4 regions of the Glaciecola sp. 1036 genome follow, and region 3 is predicted to be linked to each of the others. Evidence: predicted binding sites of a transcription regulator. Region 3 holds the regulator's gene; each other region holds the start of a gene.

Region 1 (4,881 bases), on a different contig from region 3:
GATGATTGATTAGAGTAGTTTTTCCAGCGCCATTGGCACCCAACAAGGCAATAATTTCGCCTTGGTTAATAGTCAAACTGACATCGCAAAGTGCATCCAGTTTTCCGAATTTTTTCGATACATTTGAGACCTGTATCAATGGGGTTTGTTCTGACATAGTGCCTCCTATTGTTGAGTATATTGTGTCGGAGGCGTTGCATTCTATGTAGAAACAAATGTCACAACTTTGATGTGACATTTGTCACTTTGTTTTTTAGCTACCAGGTAAAGTCACCACTACCTGATTAATTAAAATCTTATCATCAGTGCCTGAAGTTAAGGGGCCATTAAATTGAATTGATACACGTTCGATCAAGGCTAGGCTACCGTTTCCATCATCCACAGGTGCAAATGTAAAGGTATTCGTACCTGCAATTAAGGCTTCTTGAGGACCGTATATTCGGGTGTAATTTGGCGCTCCGGTTTGCACGTATCCCTGTGCACTCAGCCCTCCATCAATTTGAGCTTGGGTTACAGTAATGCTGTATTCAATACTGGCACCGGTATAGTCGGTTAACGCTATTTGGCCAATGATATTTTGCGTATTTGCCGACCAGTCTGGCGTCACTTCCAAAGCCTGCTCAGCAGCATTATGGGCGGTTGTTGCAGTGGTCCCATAATCTGCCCTGAATCCTTGAGCGTCATTTACGAAATCGTAAGTGATTATGATGGGATCTGGTTCACCATCCACAGGCACCACCAAATCTAGTAAGCGGCTGACATGGTCATCCACTTTCACTTGTACCAATAGATGATTTTCACCTGACTCTAAGGTGCCAGCTACCGTGACAGTGCCAGTAGCGGCATCTATTGCAAAGGCTTGTGAACCGTCGCCACCAAGTAATGACCACTCCACACTTGCTTCGGCATCTATGTCTGCGCCATTTGGACCCGTTGCCGTTAAGGTTACAACTTCAGTTCCTTCACTAGTGTCTTGTGCCAAGATTGTAATGGCACCAGGAGCAACTATTTCAGGTTCTAGCCCCCTTACATAGCTATTTAACCAAACGAGTGCAGGTTTCTCCGAATCATCTTCTCGCACTAAGGCTGCACCTTGTTCATCTCGCCACAAGCCCGGACGATAGCCCCAAAGAGTGATACCTTTTACCGACGGATGCTCCCAGAAAATTGGGAAAATGCGTTGATATTCCTGAAGTTGTGTTAGCTCGGTCGGCCCATCTATATCAAGTTCAGCGATGTAAATATCGAGTGCTGTTGCGGCTAGGGTCTCTAAGTTAGTTTGCATTTGTGCACTGGTACCTGAAAGTGAAAATGCATGGGCTTGAAAGGCGATGGAATCGATTAGTTCACGATCTTTTAATAGCATCGCTAGCTCTGCTAGTTTCGCAGTTCTACTTGGTGAGTTGATCACATTGTATTCATTAATCATCAAGTTAGCAGTAGCAGGGAAGGTATTTCTGGCCATCTGAAATGCATTAATTATCCAATCAAATTCTGCTGCTTTAGCTTCGGCGTCTGATTGTGTTAATCCATCCGCTAAATAGGCATCCACTAATTCTGTGGTTGTTTCGGGGGCAAATAGCCTTAACGCATCAATATAATTTGGACCATCATTTTCAGCATTCGGTGGATCATTATCAAACTCATTTACAACTTCAATATAATCGAGTTCTGGGTATCTTTCATTGACCGCATCAAACCATTCTTGGATCTCTACAAGCTGCTCTGCGGTTGGTAAATCTCGTATCCAGTTAGGTTGCTGGTTTCCCCAAACTAGCACGTGCATTTTAAATGGGTATCCATTGTCTTTTGCAAGCTCGTATGCTTCATCTAAGTTATCCCAAGCAAAGGCATCCCTTGTGGCTTCTGTACTCCCCCATTTACCCGCATTTTCTGGTGTTACCTGATTAAAGTAATCAGAAAAATTCACTGCCTGATTACCACAGCACACACTGCCAAGGAACTTGTCTTGGCCTTCCGCCATTGGACCTTCTTCAGGCGGTGGTGGAGGTGACGGCGGTGGTGGAGGCGGTGGCGGTTCAGGTGGCGGTGGTACTGTTACCTCTGGTATAGGTTGTGTTCCATTTCTATTATCGCAGCCCGCTAGCAGAACTAACGAAGCTGTTAAAGCGGTATACGCAAGTATTTTTTGCAGCTGATGTGTCGCTAATCTCATCGGTTGTCATGCCTCTTTAAGGTTTGAAAAGTATAAATTCAGGCCTTTTAAACTAGTCAAAAATCTTTTTATATTGCTCATTTTGCGCCCTTGAGCAGAGTGAATACTAAGCCCATAGAAAATAAATAAAATTACTAAATTTACTTTTTAAATAATTTTTTAACAAATAATTAACCTTGGTGATTTTTCTAAAAATCACTTATATTCACATAACTTTAAAAATAATATTCAGTAAATTCATTTAGTTATAGATTAGGTTTGAATTCTATCGAGGACTTCTATTGATCAATTAAGTAAAATATTTATACTGTATTTATATACAGTATTTAAGGTTGCTTATGAATCCTATTTTGCATGAACTACAAAACAAGCAATGGGTTTGGTCAGCCACTTGTGCTAAGCAACAAGAACAACAAAAAAAACGCTCGACCACCGGCTTTGCTTCTTTTGACAATATTCTCTCGTCTGGATTTCCAGATACGGGCATGGTGCACATTGGCTCCCGACAAGGTAGTGGTGAGCTAAGCTTCTTGCTATACATACTGGGTCATCAATTAGATACAAAAGATGCTAGGTTTTGGGTATTTATTGCTCCTCCGGGACATATTAATGCCGAATTTTTATTGGCCAACAATGTTGACCTTGAGCATTTGTTCATTATTCACAATGCCTCCTGTGAAGATGCTTTGTGGAGCGCTGAACAATGCGCTAAAAGTGGTGCTTGTGCCAATGTGTTTGTATGGCAAAAAAATCTATCTCAAGTGCAAGTAAGAAAATTAGAAGTGGCCGCTCAACGAGGGCGTTGCCGTTGTTTTTGGTTTGATTATAGCCAACAACTACAGCAAAACTTGCCTTTAACCTTGTCGTTATCTTTGCAACGTCAACAAGATTGGATTCAGGTGGGTATCAATAAGCAAAAAGCAGGATGGGCGAAGACACCGGTAAAAATTCCATTTCCTTTGCGTTGTAAAAAGTCGATCAGATACACCTCATCTGAATCAGCTAATCTGCAACACAATGTTGTTAATCTACACAATTAAGCGCTCGGGGATAAGATGCAATTTGATACCCAATCTTTATGGTTGTATTTGCATTTTCCAATGCTGCAACTGAATGTACTTGAGCAGTCTCAGGTATCAGAAACACAAGATATTGATAAACCTAGGGCCATTTATCAAAGTACCAATAATCAAATTGTGCAAGTCAATCAAGCGGCCTTTAATCAAGGGATTCGTATAGGCATGGGATTGGCGAAAGCCAGTTTATTATTCAGTGATTTAGCCTTGCATGAATACATGCCTGAAATAGAAGAAAATACCATTCAACAACTGGCTCAAAGCCTTTATTTAATTACCTCAGATATTGCGCTTTCACCACCATCAGGGATCATTTTACGCGCTCAAAATATGTTGCATTTGTATGGCGATTTGAAGAGCTATTGGCGCATTATTAGTTATTGTCTTGGGCAACATGGTTATGACTATCAAGCTGCCAGCGCTTATTCCATTCAATCGGCAAAGCTATTAGCTCTACAAGGCAAAACCCTCATTACAGAAGAGCGAAAAGCCATTCAGCAACAGCTTGAGAAGTGCACGATTTCGCTTTCTGAAATAGATGCTAAAGATGTTGAAAAACTCGCTCGCATTGGCGTACATACGGTAAAAGAGTTACAAAAATTACCTGCGGCAGAATTGGCCAATCGCGTCAGTCGATACAGTATGAACGTGATCAATGAATTACGCGGCCACTCACCTGCAAAAGTGCGTTTCTTCCAACCCGCCACAGAATTTCAAGATTTTATTGAGTTAATTTATGAGATCGAAGATCTGCAAAAACTCTTACCCGTGCTCGCTCGCAGTTTGAGTAAATTGGAACATTTTTTATATGTCCGTAATGCCAGATGCATGAGTATTGCGCTGGATTTATTGCAGCGAGAAGAAAGCCCTTTGAAATTGGAGTTTAATAGTGCACTACCCATTTATCGGAGTAGTGATTGGCTCGAGATTATTGGACTAAAACTTGAACGCACAGCGTTATCTGCACCTGTCTATGGTGTCGAGTTGTATTGTGTCAATTATGAAATAACTCCCGTTCCCAATGACGATATGTTTGCCCAAAAATCTTACCATATTGAAGGTCTTTCGCTGATTTCAAGACTCATTAGTAAGCTCGGGGAAGATAAGGTTAAAAGCCTTAGTTATCACGCAGATTTTAGACCTGAGAAATGCAGTCAGCTATCTCCTGTCGGCCACAAAAGAAATAAGCAACCATCCACCGCTTATGCTGATCGTCCTGGCATTTTACTTCCACAACCTCAGCTACTAACCCATCAAATATCCATCATAAAAGGACCAGAAAGAATTATTAGTGGTTGGTGGGACGAGCAACAAATACAGCGTGATTATTTTGTTGGTCAAGATGCTCAAGGGCAGCAAGTATGGGTATACAAAACGCCAGACAATCAATGGTTCTTGCATGGCTACTTTGTCTGATAACCCACAACAACTAAGCTTTGCTGAGCTAGTTTGCCAAACTAATTTTTCTTTTTTACAAGCGGCTTCGCATCCTGAAGAACTGGTGCGTCAGGCGTATTTTTTAGGATACCAGGCCATTGCGATTACCGATGAGTGCTCCATGGCTGGGGTGGTTCGCGCGTACACCGAAATCCGTAATAACCATTTACCTATCAAATTGATTGTCGGCAG
Region 2 (4,881 bases), on a different contig from region 3:
ATACATTATGCCCTGTTCTCTGAAAATCCATCTAATTAAGCGATTACATATACGACTGTTCGTGCTTAATATTTGTACGCTAATTCACTATATCAAGTTTTGCCAGATTAATACCATAATGTTCAGGAATAACTGGTTTGATAATACTAATTTGTTGATCTGTTTCACTCAAATCAAATTCTTCTGCAGCACAATAATCCATGTTTTTAAGTGAAAAAATCGTCCTTACTACTGGTTTTAACGGTTGGTCTCGATTGATTCTAATAACAACTGCTAGTTTTTTGTTATTTAACATGACCGCGCTACCGGCTGGATATATTCCGATTGCCCGCAAGAATTTTACGGCTAATTTTTGATCATAGCCGTAATCCGGATTACAAATCACTTTTAACGCTGCAGCCGGAGATGCGGCTTTTTGATAAGGTCTATGGCTGGTCATAGCATCAAAACAGTCAACAATTGCTAGCATTCTTGAATATTTATCTATCTGCTCTCCTTCCAATCCGTAAGGATACCCTGTACCGTCCAAGCGCTCGTGATGTTGCTCAATTGCAATGCGTTGTTGATTGTCAAAATGCAACGGCTCTACTATGTCCAAAGAATGCTGAACGTGAGACTGAATGGTCAACTGTTCTTCCAAACTTGGAGGATCCATTTTATGAGTGACACTTTTTGGAATTTTGGTCATTCCAATATCGAAAAGATAGCCAACTTGGCAAAGCTTTTTGCAGTCATCGTAAGATAATCCCAAAGCATCAGCAAAATAACACATAAGCACAGCACAATGCGCAGCATGATTACTCAGGTATTCGCCTCCATTGCGTAGCATACTCACGCACAATAACGCATTGGAATTTCGTTGCAAGCTATGCATAACATCTTCTAGGATGACGTCGATTTTCTTGAAGTCTATGTCCAAGCCCTTTTCAATATTAATACGTTGATAGTGGAATACTTCGTTTAAGTCTTTTACTAGGTTTTCAGCAAACTCCACCTCTTCTGCATAGGTAGCCGGCGCATCATAATGCTTTGCCAGCAATTTACCTTTACCGCCGTTAATGTCAGGAGTAACTGTTTGATTAGCGTTGGATCTAACGGCTAAATAGGGTTTGAGTGAAGAGACAGTTTTTTTGCGATCATTTAGCGCTTGAATACTTTCCACAGAAGCTCGCTTAGTACGTTCAACCACTACTCGCTGAACACCAGAGGCGATAAGTTTTTCGATAATCGAAGGGTGTTTGATTTTACCCCGATGTTTGACTGTAAGATTGCCTGTTTGTTGGGCAATACTGTGCACAAGCATACCGGGTTTTAGCTCTGATATTGGAATTGTAATGTACTGTGGCTGCATCATAAATACACAAACTGCTAGTTATTTGCTTATTTATCGGCAACTTAAGGAAATTTATTGAGTAAATAACCTGATATCGAAATAACGTCGATATCAGGGTGAATAGATGAGGGATATTTCTGTCGTTAAGTGGCTAAAATCATTGTGTAATTAGCCACTTAAAACTGGATCTTAGCGCACTAAATCTCTATTGTGCCATCCACGCTTGGCACCAGCCATTGGCATTGACTAATTTACCAGGGAAAATACCGCAAGGACGCCATTCAGCGCCGGCTTCACCTTGGATATATTTGCAGTTTCCACAGGTTTTACCTTCAACTTCTGATTTATGTGTGTACTTTAGAGCTACCGCTTGAGCATTGTCTAAAGACAATTTCTCTTGTGCATTTGCACGTAGCGCAATACCGCCCAGAGTCACACCTATCAAAGTTGAACCAGACAATTTTAAAAAGTTACGACGGTCAAGTTTCTTCATTGCTTTTCCTCTAAAAAGACTGTAAATGATAATTATTCTTTTTTATCATCTGCCTAAAACAACAAAGGCTCACCCGAAGGTAAGCCATTGATAAGTAATTTTATACTTATACACTAGCAATTTAGATTAGCAACAAAGATATTAAGTTCAATTGATCTAGATTAAATGTACAGATAAATTAACAAATATCGAAATCCTTTGTTTTGGGGGGTTTCCAAATGGAACTCGGTTGGGACTCAGGCTTAGCATAGCTCAATCTGTCGATTCTGCTTGTATTGTGATAGCTATCTAATCCAGAAACACAAATACTATGTGCAGCTTCAATATCTAAGTATCCATCGTCAGCAATGATAGTGGAAGGCAAGAAGAGTTCAATTATCTCGCCTATCACCAGTTCAGTCTTATTCAACTCAATTAGTTGAATACTTTTTACTTTCAAGCCGATTTTAATTTTCGCTTCAGCTACATAGGGCGCTTTGATCCCTTGGCTAAACTCTTGTGTTAGATTTGTCTGTTCAAACTCACTTACGTCACTCTCATATCGCGCCGAAGTTTGATGAGCTTGCAACAGCATATTTGAGTTCACGTGATTAATGGTAAATTCGCCTGTCGTCTTCAAATTACTTAGGGTATCTCTAACCACTGTATGCGGGCGCATCAGCATGCCCATTAAAGGCGGATTTGCTCCCACATGAAATACCGAACTAACGATGCATAAATTGGTATTACCTTCAGCGTTTCGTGTGCCGATTAAATTGGCACTTTTAAAGCCGCTTAATGAATTAATTAAATTTGCTCGATATCTTTGCTCTAGTCTGTCAATCTGATCTCTTGTAAATTGCTTCTGCATCATTCATCGTCTCGCTTAGCAATAATGTTTACACCAAACCCAGTATCCTCAATAAACACCTCTATGGGCGAACAACATATTTGGCAATCCACGATTTGATGTTGATTTATATCGTTAATTTCATCGATCTCTATGTCATTTGACGTCATGCAATAGGGACACTCAAATGTTTCAGCTCTGCTTAAGCTCATGAATAAAACATCACTTTAGGGTTAGTTTAAAATGACTAATACGCCTAAGTTAGCTAGCCGGATTCATTCTTTTAAATGCTCGAAATTGTCTTTTTTGTAATCTAACGAGTACGAATTGAGCATCATTTCAATTAAATAACCATTGACAATCACTGTATATTAAACCAGTATCTATTCCCCTTTTGAGCAACGTTATTTTTAGTCAATGCGTGATTTACCTACTTTTTATTATCATGATCACTTCGTTGAATTCCTGAAATTTATACGGAATACCTGCACGCATTTGCTACACCCTGAGCATCTCAAATTTCTAAAAGAATTTGATGAAGCAACTAAAGATCAACAATGCCTGTTCATACGATGCGTTAATCGCAAGCTTCCGGTAATTAATAGCAAGAGTTTAATTTTTGTCGAACTTGGCGACATTCAACAGCTACTATCAGATTTGAAACAAAAGGGTTGGTTAAGCGAGGTAACTGAAAAAGATAAAGGCCGTTTTATAAACGCGCTTACTAAGGACGGTCTTTACGACCTGGCAAATTCGCCCTTAATTGAACTAACCACATCTGTTAAAAAAAGCTACCCCAGACAGCTCTTGGTAGAAGCCTGCCATGCAATCTCGGGGCGAGATATTTGCGCCACAGATATTGCCAAAGAGTATGTTGTGCGCGCGAAGGACGACATCATCGATTACTTTTTGTTTCTGTATTTTGGAAACTGTCGAGACCGCTTAAACCAATTCAGTATGCGAGATTTAGGGATAATGCGCACCAGAGAAGAAATCGCTCAGGTACAAAGTCGCTTTGAATGCAAACACCAAGCTCTGAGCGTTTTTCAGTTAAAACATTTACGTAGAGAACTTAAAACCCTGCCCCTGCAAACGGCCAACGAAATCTTAGCCTTGTATCACAGCTTACCGGAAGCCGTGGGCGAACAAGCTGAACTGGAAAAAAATAAAATCGCTTTTTTGTTGGCAAATAGGCTAATTGAACATGATGTCTTATTGGCATTGCCTTTGTTAAAACAAATTCAACATCAAGACGCCCAAGAGAAGTGGTGTAGAGAAGCATTTAAACAGGGAATGAAAGAACAGGTAGAAGCACAGTTGTTGAGCATTATTGACAACCCAATAAGTGATCATCTGGCATTTTTTGCAGAAGACTTTTTAGCCAGAAAGTATCAACAAAAACGCACCAGTTTGATGACCGATATGTTGCGTCAAGGAAACCGACACCTTGTAATAGACGAAATTTATAAAGGCTCGGTAGAAAAAGGCGTTATCACCCACTATCAAAATCAAGGACTGCTCGCTTTTAGAACAGAAAACAATTTATGGCGAGCTCTGTTTTGTTTAATTTTGTGGGAAGAGATTTTCGACACGCCTGGCATGGGACTGGCAACGGAATTTGACTATATGCCAGAAAGCTTAAAACAAAATAAGCTGTATGAATCAGCTGGTACGCAAATCGAAAACACACTAGTACATTTAACATCTGGCGAAGCTTGGATAAATGCTGTTGTACGTTCGTTAGCAAAACATGCACACAAGCCTCAAAGTTTATATTCAGCCACACCTACCCTTATAGAAGAATTAAAATATTTAACTCAGCTTTCTGATCCTTTAGGTTTGCAGGGTATTTTGCTCCGTATGGCAAAGGATTGGCATGGCACCAAAGATGGTTTTCCAGATATTACTGTGGTCGAAAACAATCAAATTAGATTTGAAGAAATAAAAGGCGAAGGAGATGCCTTAAGACGAAATCAACTATTGCGTATTCAACAATTGCGCGAATTGGGGTTTGAGGTACAAATCACCACCGCAGAATTTGCCATAGATCCCATGCAACCCTATGTTGTAGTCGATATTGAGACTACTGGAGGCCGTGCCAATCAACATAAAATCACCGAAATTGGTATGGTTAAAATAATTAATGGTGAAGTCGTTGATCAGTGGCAAAGCCTGATAAATCCGCAACGAAAAATATCCAAATTTATTACCCAATTAACCGGTATA
Region 3 (4,881 bases):
ACCACTGAGGTTTTTTATCCTTTTGCTGAGACTGAGCGCGCCAATCCGGCACAGCTCCGTCTAAAAATTGGCTCAATTGAATAGGAGCACCAAAGTTTACAAACCCATGGCCATAGTTTTTTAATTTGCGGATGGCAGAAAACACCTGAGCAGGAGATTCTTTCTTTTTCGACTTACCCGTCAGCTCTTTCATGTAGCTTTTCACTTCCATGACATGCTCATAACCAATATACACTGGTACAATTGACACCGGGCGGTTAATTCCTTTGGTCATGGCTTGAATCGTCATTGCTAACATGCCTGTTTTTGGCGGAAGCAAACGTCCCGTTCTGCTTCTTCCGCCTTCAGGAAAATATTTAACTGAATACCCTTTATTGAAAAGTAATTCTAAATATTCTCTAAAAACTGCGGTGTAAACTTTATTCCCACCAAAGCTTCGACGTAAGAAAAAGGCGCCGCTTTTACGGAAAATTGGACCTGCTGGCCAAAAGTTTAAGTTTATACCCGCAGCAATGTGGGGCGTTACTAAGCCTTCATGATAAATGACATAGGTTAGTAACAAGTAATCCATATGACTTCTGTGGCAGGGTACATAAATAATTTCATGCCCATTTTTGGCCAATTCACGCACGCGTTCTGCGTGTCCTACATCTATACCGTCGTAAATTTTGTTCCAAATACGGGTAAGAATTCTGTCACCAATGCGAATTAAGCCTTCGCGATAATCTGCAGCAATTTCATCTATATAAGCACGAGCATCTTTTCGGGCTTTTTCAGTAGAAATACCTTTTTGGCTGACTTCTTCTGCCATGGCAGCCTTAACAGACTCTGAGCCCAAAATTGAATTATACAGGGTTTGTCTTTCTAATAAGGTGGGCCCGCTTAAGGTTTGACGTTTACGTTGAAAATGTGTGCGTGCAACGCGCACAAGTTTTTGTGCAATCTGTTTATCACTACCATGTAAGTCAGCGAGTTGTCGTGTCGATACCGCCTGAGAATAACTGACAAAATTATCCCGGCCGAAAAATATCACTATCATGGCTTTGCGCAGCCAGTTAGGCGAGGCTTTGCTAGCGAATAGCTGGGCAAATCCAGATTTTTCCTTTCCTGCAGAGCGTCCCCATGTAATAAACACAGGCACAACTTGAAAATCTAAATCTTTTTGTTCCCGATGAAGATGAAATAATTCAGTTAAGATATCTTCAATTGCAGTGGGTTTTACTTTACGGGTTAAAATACTTTGAGGGCGTTCAAGAAAAAAACGCCTTTTGGTTTGATAACCGCCAATATCTACTACGTCTTGAGGATCAGGTAACCCCAATTGTTTTACTGACTTAGATAAAGCGATCTGATCAGTAAACGACTCTGTTTGCAGTAAATATAGAATAGGTTTGGATTTGTCGATGCCCAGTTCTTTTTCGACATCTGCCGGTACACTTTTTACTGACACTAGCCAGCTGATTGGCTTTTCCAACAGCCATCGAAGCGCAGCTCGAATAGGGTTCATGTTTGCTCCATCACAAATTTCTAAAACGATCCTACCATGTAGTTATTTACTTACCCTAATACTAGATGGCTTAGTAGTAGACCGTTGTTTATTCTTAGTCGTTCATTATAAACCAAATTTTTTACAAGCTAAGCTTTTGATTATCAACAGTTGCGTTTTAATTCACATTGGTTATACTGCTCACATAACTGTATAGAAAAACAGGCTGTTTATGCGTCCACTAACTCAACGACAACAGGAAGTACTCGATCTTATCAAGAGCACTATGCTCGATACTGGTATGCCACCAACGCGCGCAGAAATTGCAAGGCAATTGGGGTTCAAGTCGGCAAATGCTGCTGAGGAGCACTTAAAAGCCTTGGCTAAAAAGGGGGTAATTGACATTTTACCCGGAACTTCCCGTGGGATTAAACTGAATTGCGCATTAGATGATGAAGTTGAAGAAGGCTTGCCTTTGATTGGTAAAGTAGCGGCCGGTGAGCCCATTCTAGCGCAAGAGCATGTGGAATCTCACTATAAAGTTGATCCCGCTATGTTCCATCCCAATGCTGATTACTTGTTGCGCGTACAGGGAGAAAGTATGAAAAACATCGGCATTATGGATGGTGACTTATTGGCTGTGCATAAAACTAAGGATGTACGCAATGGGCAGGTGGTAGTTGCCCGAGTGGACGAAGATGTTACTGTGAAACGCTTAATCCAGAAAGGCTCTCAAGTCATATTGGAAGCGGAAAACGATGACTTTGCTCCGATCAAGGTTGATCTAGCTTCACAATTTTTCACTATTGAAGGACTTGCAGTTGGTGTAATTCGCGATTCCAATAACTTCTAAAAATTTTAAACAAAAATTAACAAAAAAGCGGCTTTAATGCCGCTTTTTTGTTCAAATCGGTCAAATAATAAACTGTAAATATAAAAAAACGCCAAATCTCACTACTTTTTTTAAAAAATCTCTTTACGCCAAGCTTTTATTGGTTAATCATTGTACACTTATTCACAATCTGATAACAAAAAACAAACGTGAATGTCGATTTCAGGAAATTAGCATTGTTTTATGGATATCTCGGGGGAGAAAAGTGTGAAGTCACTCAAAGCCGTAATGGGATTATTAACGCTATGTGTACCTTTCTTCAGTTTTGCCCAAAGCGCAGCTGAACGATCTGACTTAAACTTAAGGCGCGGTGTCACTGATATCAGTGATCAGGTGTATGGGTTACACATGTTGATGTTTTGGATATGTGTTGTCATTGCTGTCATTGTGTTTGGTGTGATGTTTATAGCTATGCTTAAACATCGCAAGTCGAAAGGGCATGCACCAGCCAATTTTCACGAAAATGTAAAAGTAGAAATTGCTTGGACGGTTGTGCCTTTTATCATTTTGATTGTGATGGCAGTACCTGCTGCTAGCACTTTGATGGACATGGAAGATGTCAGTAAGCCTGACCTCAGTATTGAAGTAACTGGCTCTCAATGGAAATGGCATTATAAATACATGGACCGAGAGGTCGAATTTTTCTCTTTATTAGCATCTCAAAGAGAGCAAATTGAAAATAAATTTCCTAAAGGTGAAAACTACTTATTAGAAGTTGATCGTCCTTTAGTCATTCCAACCGGACAAAAAGTCCGCTTCTTAATCACTTCCGATGATGTTATTCACAGCTGGTGGGTTCCTGATTTTGCAGTTAAGAAAGATGCTAATCCTGGGTTTATTAATGAAGCCTGGACCAGAGTCAATGAACCAGGGGTGTATCGAGGACAGTGTGCAGAATTGTGCGGCAAAGACCACGGGTTTATGCCAATTGTCGTGATTGCAAAAGAACCCGCTGAATTCGACCGTTGGATTGATGAACAAGAACGCATTGCTCAAGAAAAACGCGCCGAAGAAGAACGCCTACTTGCAATGAATATGAGTAAAGAAGAGTTAATGGCCTCAGGTGAGCAGATTTATAACTCGGTGTGCGCAGCTTGCCATCAACCCTCAGGTGAAGGTTTGCCCGGGGCTTTCCCTGCACTTAAAGGTTCTGCATTTATATTAAATGACCGTCAAGGCCATATCGACGTTGTGGTTAATGGTCGTGCTGGTACTGCCATGCAAGCCTTTTCTAAGCAATTGAGTATGTCTGAAATTGCGGCGGTTGTGACTTATACGCGAAATGCTTGGGGGAACAACACAGATGATCTTGTGCAAGCAAAAGACGTTAACGATTTAATTCAAGGTAAATAAGGGGCAAGAGCATGGCTACAGTAACAAATACTCCAGCGGACACGCACACTGCCGATCATGGACATGATGATCACCATCATGGAGCACCCAAAGGTATTTTACGATGGGTGTTGACTACTAACCATAAGGATATAGGCACCCTTTATTTGTGGTTTGCTTTTATTATGTTTTTGGTTGGTGGTGCAATGGCAATGGTCATTCGTGCCGAACTATTCCAGCCTGGTCTACAAATCGTTGACCCGAACTTTTTTAACCAAATGACCACAGTCCACGGTTTGATCATGGTATTTGGCGCAGTAATGCCAGCCTTTACCGGTTTGGCAAACTGGCTAGTACCTATGATGATAGGTGCGCCAGATATGGCGCTACCGCGGATGAACAACTGGTCATTTTGGATATTGCCTTTTGCTTTCTTAATACTACTTTCCAGTTTATTTTTAGAAGGCGGCGGTCCAAATTTTGGCTGGACCTTCTATGCTCCATTATCAACCACTTATAGTGGTGATAGCACTGCCCTGTTTGTGTTCTCGGTACACATTATGGGCATAAGTTCTATCATGGGCGCAATCAACGTAATTGTTACTATTTTGAATATGCGCGCACCAGGCATGACATTAATGAAAATGCCTATGTTCGTATGGACCTGGTTAATCACGGCATTTTTGCTTATCGCTGTAATGCCAGTGCTAGCTGCTGCAGTGACTATGGTGTTAACAGATAAATTCTTTGGTACTAGTTTCTTTGATGCAGCTGGTGGCGGTGACCCGGTTATGTTCCAGCATATTTTCTGGTTCTTTGGGCATCCAGAGGTTTACATAATGATATTGCCAGCGTTTGGTATTATTTCTCAAATCGTACCAACCTTTTCGCGTAAAAAGCTCTTTGGCTACGCGTCAATGGTATATGCAACGGCTTCTATTGCGTTGCTTTCGTTTATCGTGTGGGCGCACCACATGTTTACGACCGGTATGCCAGTCGGCGCTGAAATGTTCTTTATGTTTGCGACCATGCTGATATCTGTTCCCACCGGTGTAAAAGTATTTAACTGGGTCGCCACCATGTGGCGAGGGTCCCTCACCTTTGAAATTCCCATGATGTTTGCGATTGCCTTTATTGTACTATTTACCATTGGTGGATTATCTGGCTTGAT
Region 4 (4,881 bases), on a different contig from region 3:
TACTTATGCCAGAACCATACATAATTTGGAATTCAGCTTGTTTAAACGGAGGCGCAACTTTATTTTTTACGACTTTAACCCGAGTTTCGTTGCCAACTACCTCGTCACCTTCTTTAATTGCACCTATACGGCGAATATCCAAACGAACAGAGGAATAGAATTTAAGAGCATTACCACCCGTTGTAGTCTCAGGGTTACCAAACATAACACCAATTTTCATACGAATTTGGTTAATGAAAATACATAAAGTGTTCGAACGCTTAATGTTTGCCGTTAACTTACGTAATGCTTGGGACATTAATCTCGCTTGTAGACCAACATGAGAATCTCCCATGTCACCTTCAATTTCTGCTTTAGGTGTAAGTGCTGCTACTGAGTCAACGATTACAACATCTACAGCACCAGACCTGACTAACATGTCACAAATTTCAAGTGCTTGTTCACCTGTGTCAGGCTGAGATACCAGTAAATCTTCGATGTTTACGCCTAACTTCTCAGCATAAACTGGGTCTAATGCATGCTCCGCATCCACGAAAGCACAGGTTTTCCCTTTTTTCTGAGCTTCGGCGATCACCTGAAGAGTCAAGGTAGTTTTACCCGAGGATTCAGGTCCATATATTTCAACCACTCGACCGCAAGGTAAACCACCGATTCCTAATGCAATATCAATACTTAAGCTACCTGTTGATATTGACTCTATATCCATCGCCTGATTATCACCCAGACGCATAATAGAACCTTTACCAAATTGCTTTTCAATTTGACTTAGCGCCGCATTAAGAGCTTGATTTTTATTATCTTTCACAATTTTATCCTTGCGTAATTTGAGTGTTTTATCAATAACACTACAGGTAAAAATTACCATTTAATTATATTCAAACGACTAAGCATCTAATCATTTATATCGGAAGTATACTGTATAGCCATACAGTTTCAATGACTTTTTTTGAATTTTTTAATAACTGTATGAATTTACATGTAAATTAAATTTTTCTGAGCCCTAATTTAAGCACGAAAAAGCCTAACACCTATATACAATAACCTTATTATCACAGGTTTAATTCGGTTCTTGAACTATACAATCGATCAGTTTTTCAATGGCTAACACTATGGCTTGCTCGCGCACTAAATGGCGATCGCCACTGAACTTACGATTAAAACTGACTGTGGTAGATTTAGTTGCTATAGCAAACCAAACTAACCCTACTGGCTTGTGAGCGCTTCCGCCTGTTGGTCCTGCAATACCACTAATAGCAACAGCATAGTCGGCAGCTGAGCGCAATAAACCACCATTAGCCATTTCAACTACTGTATCTTTGGACACCGCACCATAACGATCTAAGGTCTTGGCTTTTACCCCGACCAGTGACATTTTAGCCTCATTGGAATAAGTCACCCAACTTTGCTTAATATAAGCACTTGACCCAGGAACTTCAGTAATGGCGTAGGCTAAACCACCACCCGTGCAGCTTTCTATGGTAGTGACGAAAGCATTTTTTTCTATCAAACGTCGGCCCAAGTCTTCAGACAACTGCAATTTTTTTTCTAGTTGATTGTTTAGCATTGTTATCATCACTGCATTTTTACTTTAGAATATAATAAAGCAAGTACATTAGATCACACAAAATTTAAACGCCATTAATACAGAAGAATAATAAAAATCAATGCCTGACACTGCGACAAAACACACGCCTATGATGGCGCAATATTTAAAGATTAAAGCTGAACACCCTGACATTTTGCTGTTTTATCGTATGGGTGATTTTTATGAATTATTTTATTCTGATGCAAAAAAAGCCGCTGAATTATTGAATATTTCCCTAACGGCTCGGGGAAAATCTGGCGGCGAACCCATTCCTATGGCAGGTGTCCCCTATCATGCTGCTGAAAATTATCTCGCTAAACTGGTAAAAATGGGCGAATCCGTTGCTATTTGTGAGCAAATTGGAGATCCAGCCACTAGTAAAGGGCCAGTAGAGCGCAAGGTTGTGCGTATAGTAACGCCCGGCACTATCACCGACGAGGCCTTGTTAGAAGAAAAGAAAGAAGCCGTTTTGGTCGCTGTTAATGAATATAAGGGGAGTTTTGGCTGTGCAAGTTTAGATTTAGCCAGCGGACGTTTTACCGTCATTGATTGCCACAGCGAAGAAGCCCTGTTAGCCAATTTATCCAAAATTAACGTGGCAGAAATTCTCTATCCAGAAGATTTTCAGTTTCCACAATTAGTGACTGTGTTAAAAGGCTCCAGACGACGACCGGTATGGGAATTTGACCAACAAACGGCCGTCAACAAGCTAAATCAACAGTTTGGAACAAATACCCTTGACGGATTTGGCGTTGATGAAAGTTTGTTGTCAATTGGTTGTGCGGGTTGTTTATTATTATATGTAAATGAAACACAGCGCACTCAACTGGTACATGTCAATAAACTAATCCAAGATAATCCTCAACACAGTTTACAAATGGATGCCGCAACTCAGAAAAATTTAGAATTAACACGAAATTTATCTGGCGGACTAGAAAACACCTTACTCAGTGTGCTGGATAAAACTGTTACCCCCATGGGATCACGTTTATTGCAACGCATGATGCATGCGCCTGAGAGAGAGCCAGAAGAAATAAAGTCACGTCAAACATCAGTGCAGGCTATTCAAAACGCTGATTTCAATGAGTTACGACAACTTTTAAAACAAGTTGGAGATATGGAACGCGTGCTATCGCGCATTGCCCTTAGAAGTGCCAGACCAAGAGACTTCTCGAGACTTAGCAGTGCGTTGGCTGTGTTGCCAGATATTCTTTCTGTGTTAGAGGTTATACAAAATACTGAAGATGAAAATGCTAGTCAATCTCTATCATCCTATATTCAACATATAACGCAATATCCTGAACTGTCGGAATTACTCGAGCGCGCAATTGCAGAAAACCCGCCAGTAGTTATTCGAGACGGCGGGGTAATAAAAGCAGAATATAGTACTGAACTAGATGAACTTAGAGATCTTGCCCAAGGTGCAACTGATTTCTTAACTCAACTAGAAAATCGAGAACGCATTCGCACCGGTATCAGTACCCTTAAAGTAAATTATAACAAAGTACATGGCTTTTATATTGAAGTAAGTCGAGCTAACAGCGAACTTGTGCCTGCGGACTATATACGCCGCCAAACATTAAAGAATAATGAAAGGTACATTATTCCTGAGCTTAAAGAGCATGAAGATAAAGTATTAAACAGTCAAAGTCGTGCTTTGGCTCTAGAAAAACGCTTGTATGACGAGCTTTTTGATCAATTTATTCCTCACCTTAAAGCGCTGATGCAGTCAGCGCATTATCTGGCAAAACTAGACGTCATGGCAAATTTTGCAGAACGAGCCGATAGTCTAGCTTGGGTTAGGCCACAACTTGTTGAAGAAAACCTTATTGAATATTCAGCAGGTAGACACCCAGTAGTTGAAGAAGTGATGGAGTCGCCTTTCATTGCCAATCCTCTGTTGATTAATGACAGCACCAAGATGCTAATGATAACTGGCCCTAACATGGGGGGAAAATCCACTTATATGCGTCAAACTGCTTTAATTGTGTTGCTAACATATTTGGGTAGCTGTGTTCCGGCAGAAGCTGCGCGTATCGGACCTATCGATAGAATTTTTACACGTATAGGTGCATCGGATGATCTAGCGTCAGGCCGTTCTACCTTTATGGTAGAAATGACAGATACTGCCAATATCTTAAATAATGCTACTGCCAATAGTTTAGTGCTAATGGACGAAATTGGTCGGGGAACTAGCACCTATGATGGACTATCATTGGCTTGGGCCTGCGCAACTTACTTAGCTGAAAAAATTAACTGTTTTACCTTATTTGCGACCCATTACTTTGAGCTTACTTCGCTTACTGAGAAATATTCAAATATCAGCAATGTACATTTAAATGCCATTGAACATAATGACGACATTAAGTTTATGCATCAAGTGCAACAAGGTGCTGCTAATAAAAGTTATGGTCTTCAAGTGGCTAAACTCGCCGGTGTTCCAAATCATGTTTTAACCATTGCCAAAGCTAAACTTGCATTGCTTGAAACAGCGACGCCGCAGCAACAAAATCACCCGTTAGAGCAAGTCGATGCGCCGCAGCAAATGCAGATTGAAATCGAAGCGCCGCATTGGCTAGAACAAAAACTTTCGCAAGTAGATCTAGATGAACTTAGCCCGAGAGAATCTCAAGCATTGCTATACCAGTGGCGAGAACAATTACGCAATAAACAATAATTATAATTTACTAAACTAAACAAAAAACGTTATACTATCGGCCCATCGAATGAGTGCATTCTTGTGCTTTAAATTTGTATAAATTTCGTTCTTCAAATTTATGCTTTCACAATAAAATTCGGAAACTTTAGGCCTAACATGACAAACTATATCTTCGTCACTGGTGGTGTTGTTTCATCACTTGGAAAAGGTATTGCTGCAGCCTCATTGGCAGCTATTCTTGAAGCCCGCGGCCTCAAGGTAACTATGCTCAAATTGGACCCCTACATTAATGTAGATCCCGGTACTATGAGCCCTATTCAACACGGCGAAGTCTTTGTAACAGACGATGGTGCAGAAACGGATTTAGATTTAGGCCATTACGAACGTTTTATTCGTACCCGCATGACCCAGCGCAACAACTTCACCACAGGTGCTGTGTATGAAGAAGTACTGCGCAGAGAACGACGTGGCGATTACCTAGGGGCAACTATTCAGGTTATTCCGCACATCACCAATGAAATTAAACGTCGAGTCATTGCTGGCGCAGAAGGTAACGAAATTGCCATCGTCGAAATCGGTGGCACTGTTGGTGACATTGAATCACAGCCATTTATTGAAGCAATTAGACAATTAGGCA

What was found. The regulator LexA, encoded in region 3, represses DNA repair genes until DNA is damaged. The targets are predictions, from matches to a motif close to TACTGTATNNNNATACAGTA.
Region 1: a site for LexA is predicted at 2,482-2,501, ahead of imuA (translesion DNA synthesis-associated protein ImuA). Genes of this name have one in related genera too.
Region 2: a site for LexA is predicted at 3,018-3,037, ahead of ACNKW3_RS16585 (exonuclease domain-containing protein). Genes of this name have one in related genera too.
Region 4: a site for LexA is predicted at 914-933, ahead of recA (recombinase RecA). Genes of this name have one in related genera too.

The regions. Positions count from the first base shown of each region.
Region 1 covers NZ_JBLWFH010000002.1:14,414-19,294, reverse strand. Annotated here, with positions in the region: gene ACNKW3_RS02700 (ABC transporter ATP-binding protein) at 1-157, opposite strand, end outside; gene ACNKW3_RS02695 (endo-1,4-beta-xylanase) at 254-2,176, opposite strand; gene imuA (translesion DNA synthesis-associated protein ImuA) at 2,515-3,216, shown strand; gene ACNKW3_RS02685 (Y-family DNA polymerase) at 3,232-4,668, shown strand; gene ACNKW3_RS02680 (error-prone DNA polymerase) at 4,652-4,881, shown strand, end outside.
Region 2 covers NZ_JBLWFH010000014.1:24,079-28,959, forward strand. Annotated here, with positions in the region: gene ACNKW3_RS16565 (HD-GYP domain-containing protein) at 80-1,354, opposite strand; gene ACNKW3_RS16570 (high-potential iron-sulfur protein) at 1,539-1,826, opposite strand; gene ACNKW3_RS16575 (flavin reductase family protein) at 2,005-2,676, opposite strand; gene ACNKW3_RS16580 (CPXCG motif-containing cysteine-rich protein) at 2,676-2,867, opposite strand; gene ACNKW3_RS16585 (exonuclease domain-containing protein) at 3,073-4,881, shown strand, end outside.
Region 3 covers NZ_JBLWFH010000010.1:53,753-58,633, forward strand. Annotated here, with positions in the region: gene plsB (glycerol-3-phosphate 1-O-acyltransferase PlsB) at 1-1,507, opposite strand, end outside; gene lexA (transcriptional repressor LexA) at 1,719-2,339, shown strand; gene coxB (cytochrome c oxidase subunit II) at 2,607-3,731, shown strand; gene ctaD (cytochrome c oxidase subunit I) at 3,743-4,881, shown strand, end outside.
Region 4 covers NZ_JBLWFH010000003.1:30,416-35,296, forward strand. Annotated here, with positions in the region: gene recA (recombinase RecA) at 1-805, opposite strand, end outside; gene ACNKW3_RS05180 (CinA family protein) at 1,058-1,564, opposite strand; gene mutS (DNA mismatch repair protein MutS) at 1,665-4,262, shown strand; gene ACNKW3_RS05190 (CTP synthase) at 4,401-4,881, shown strand, end outside.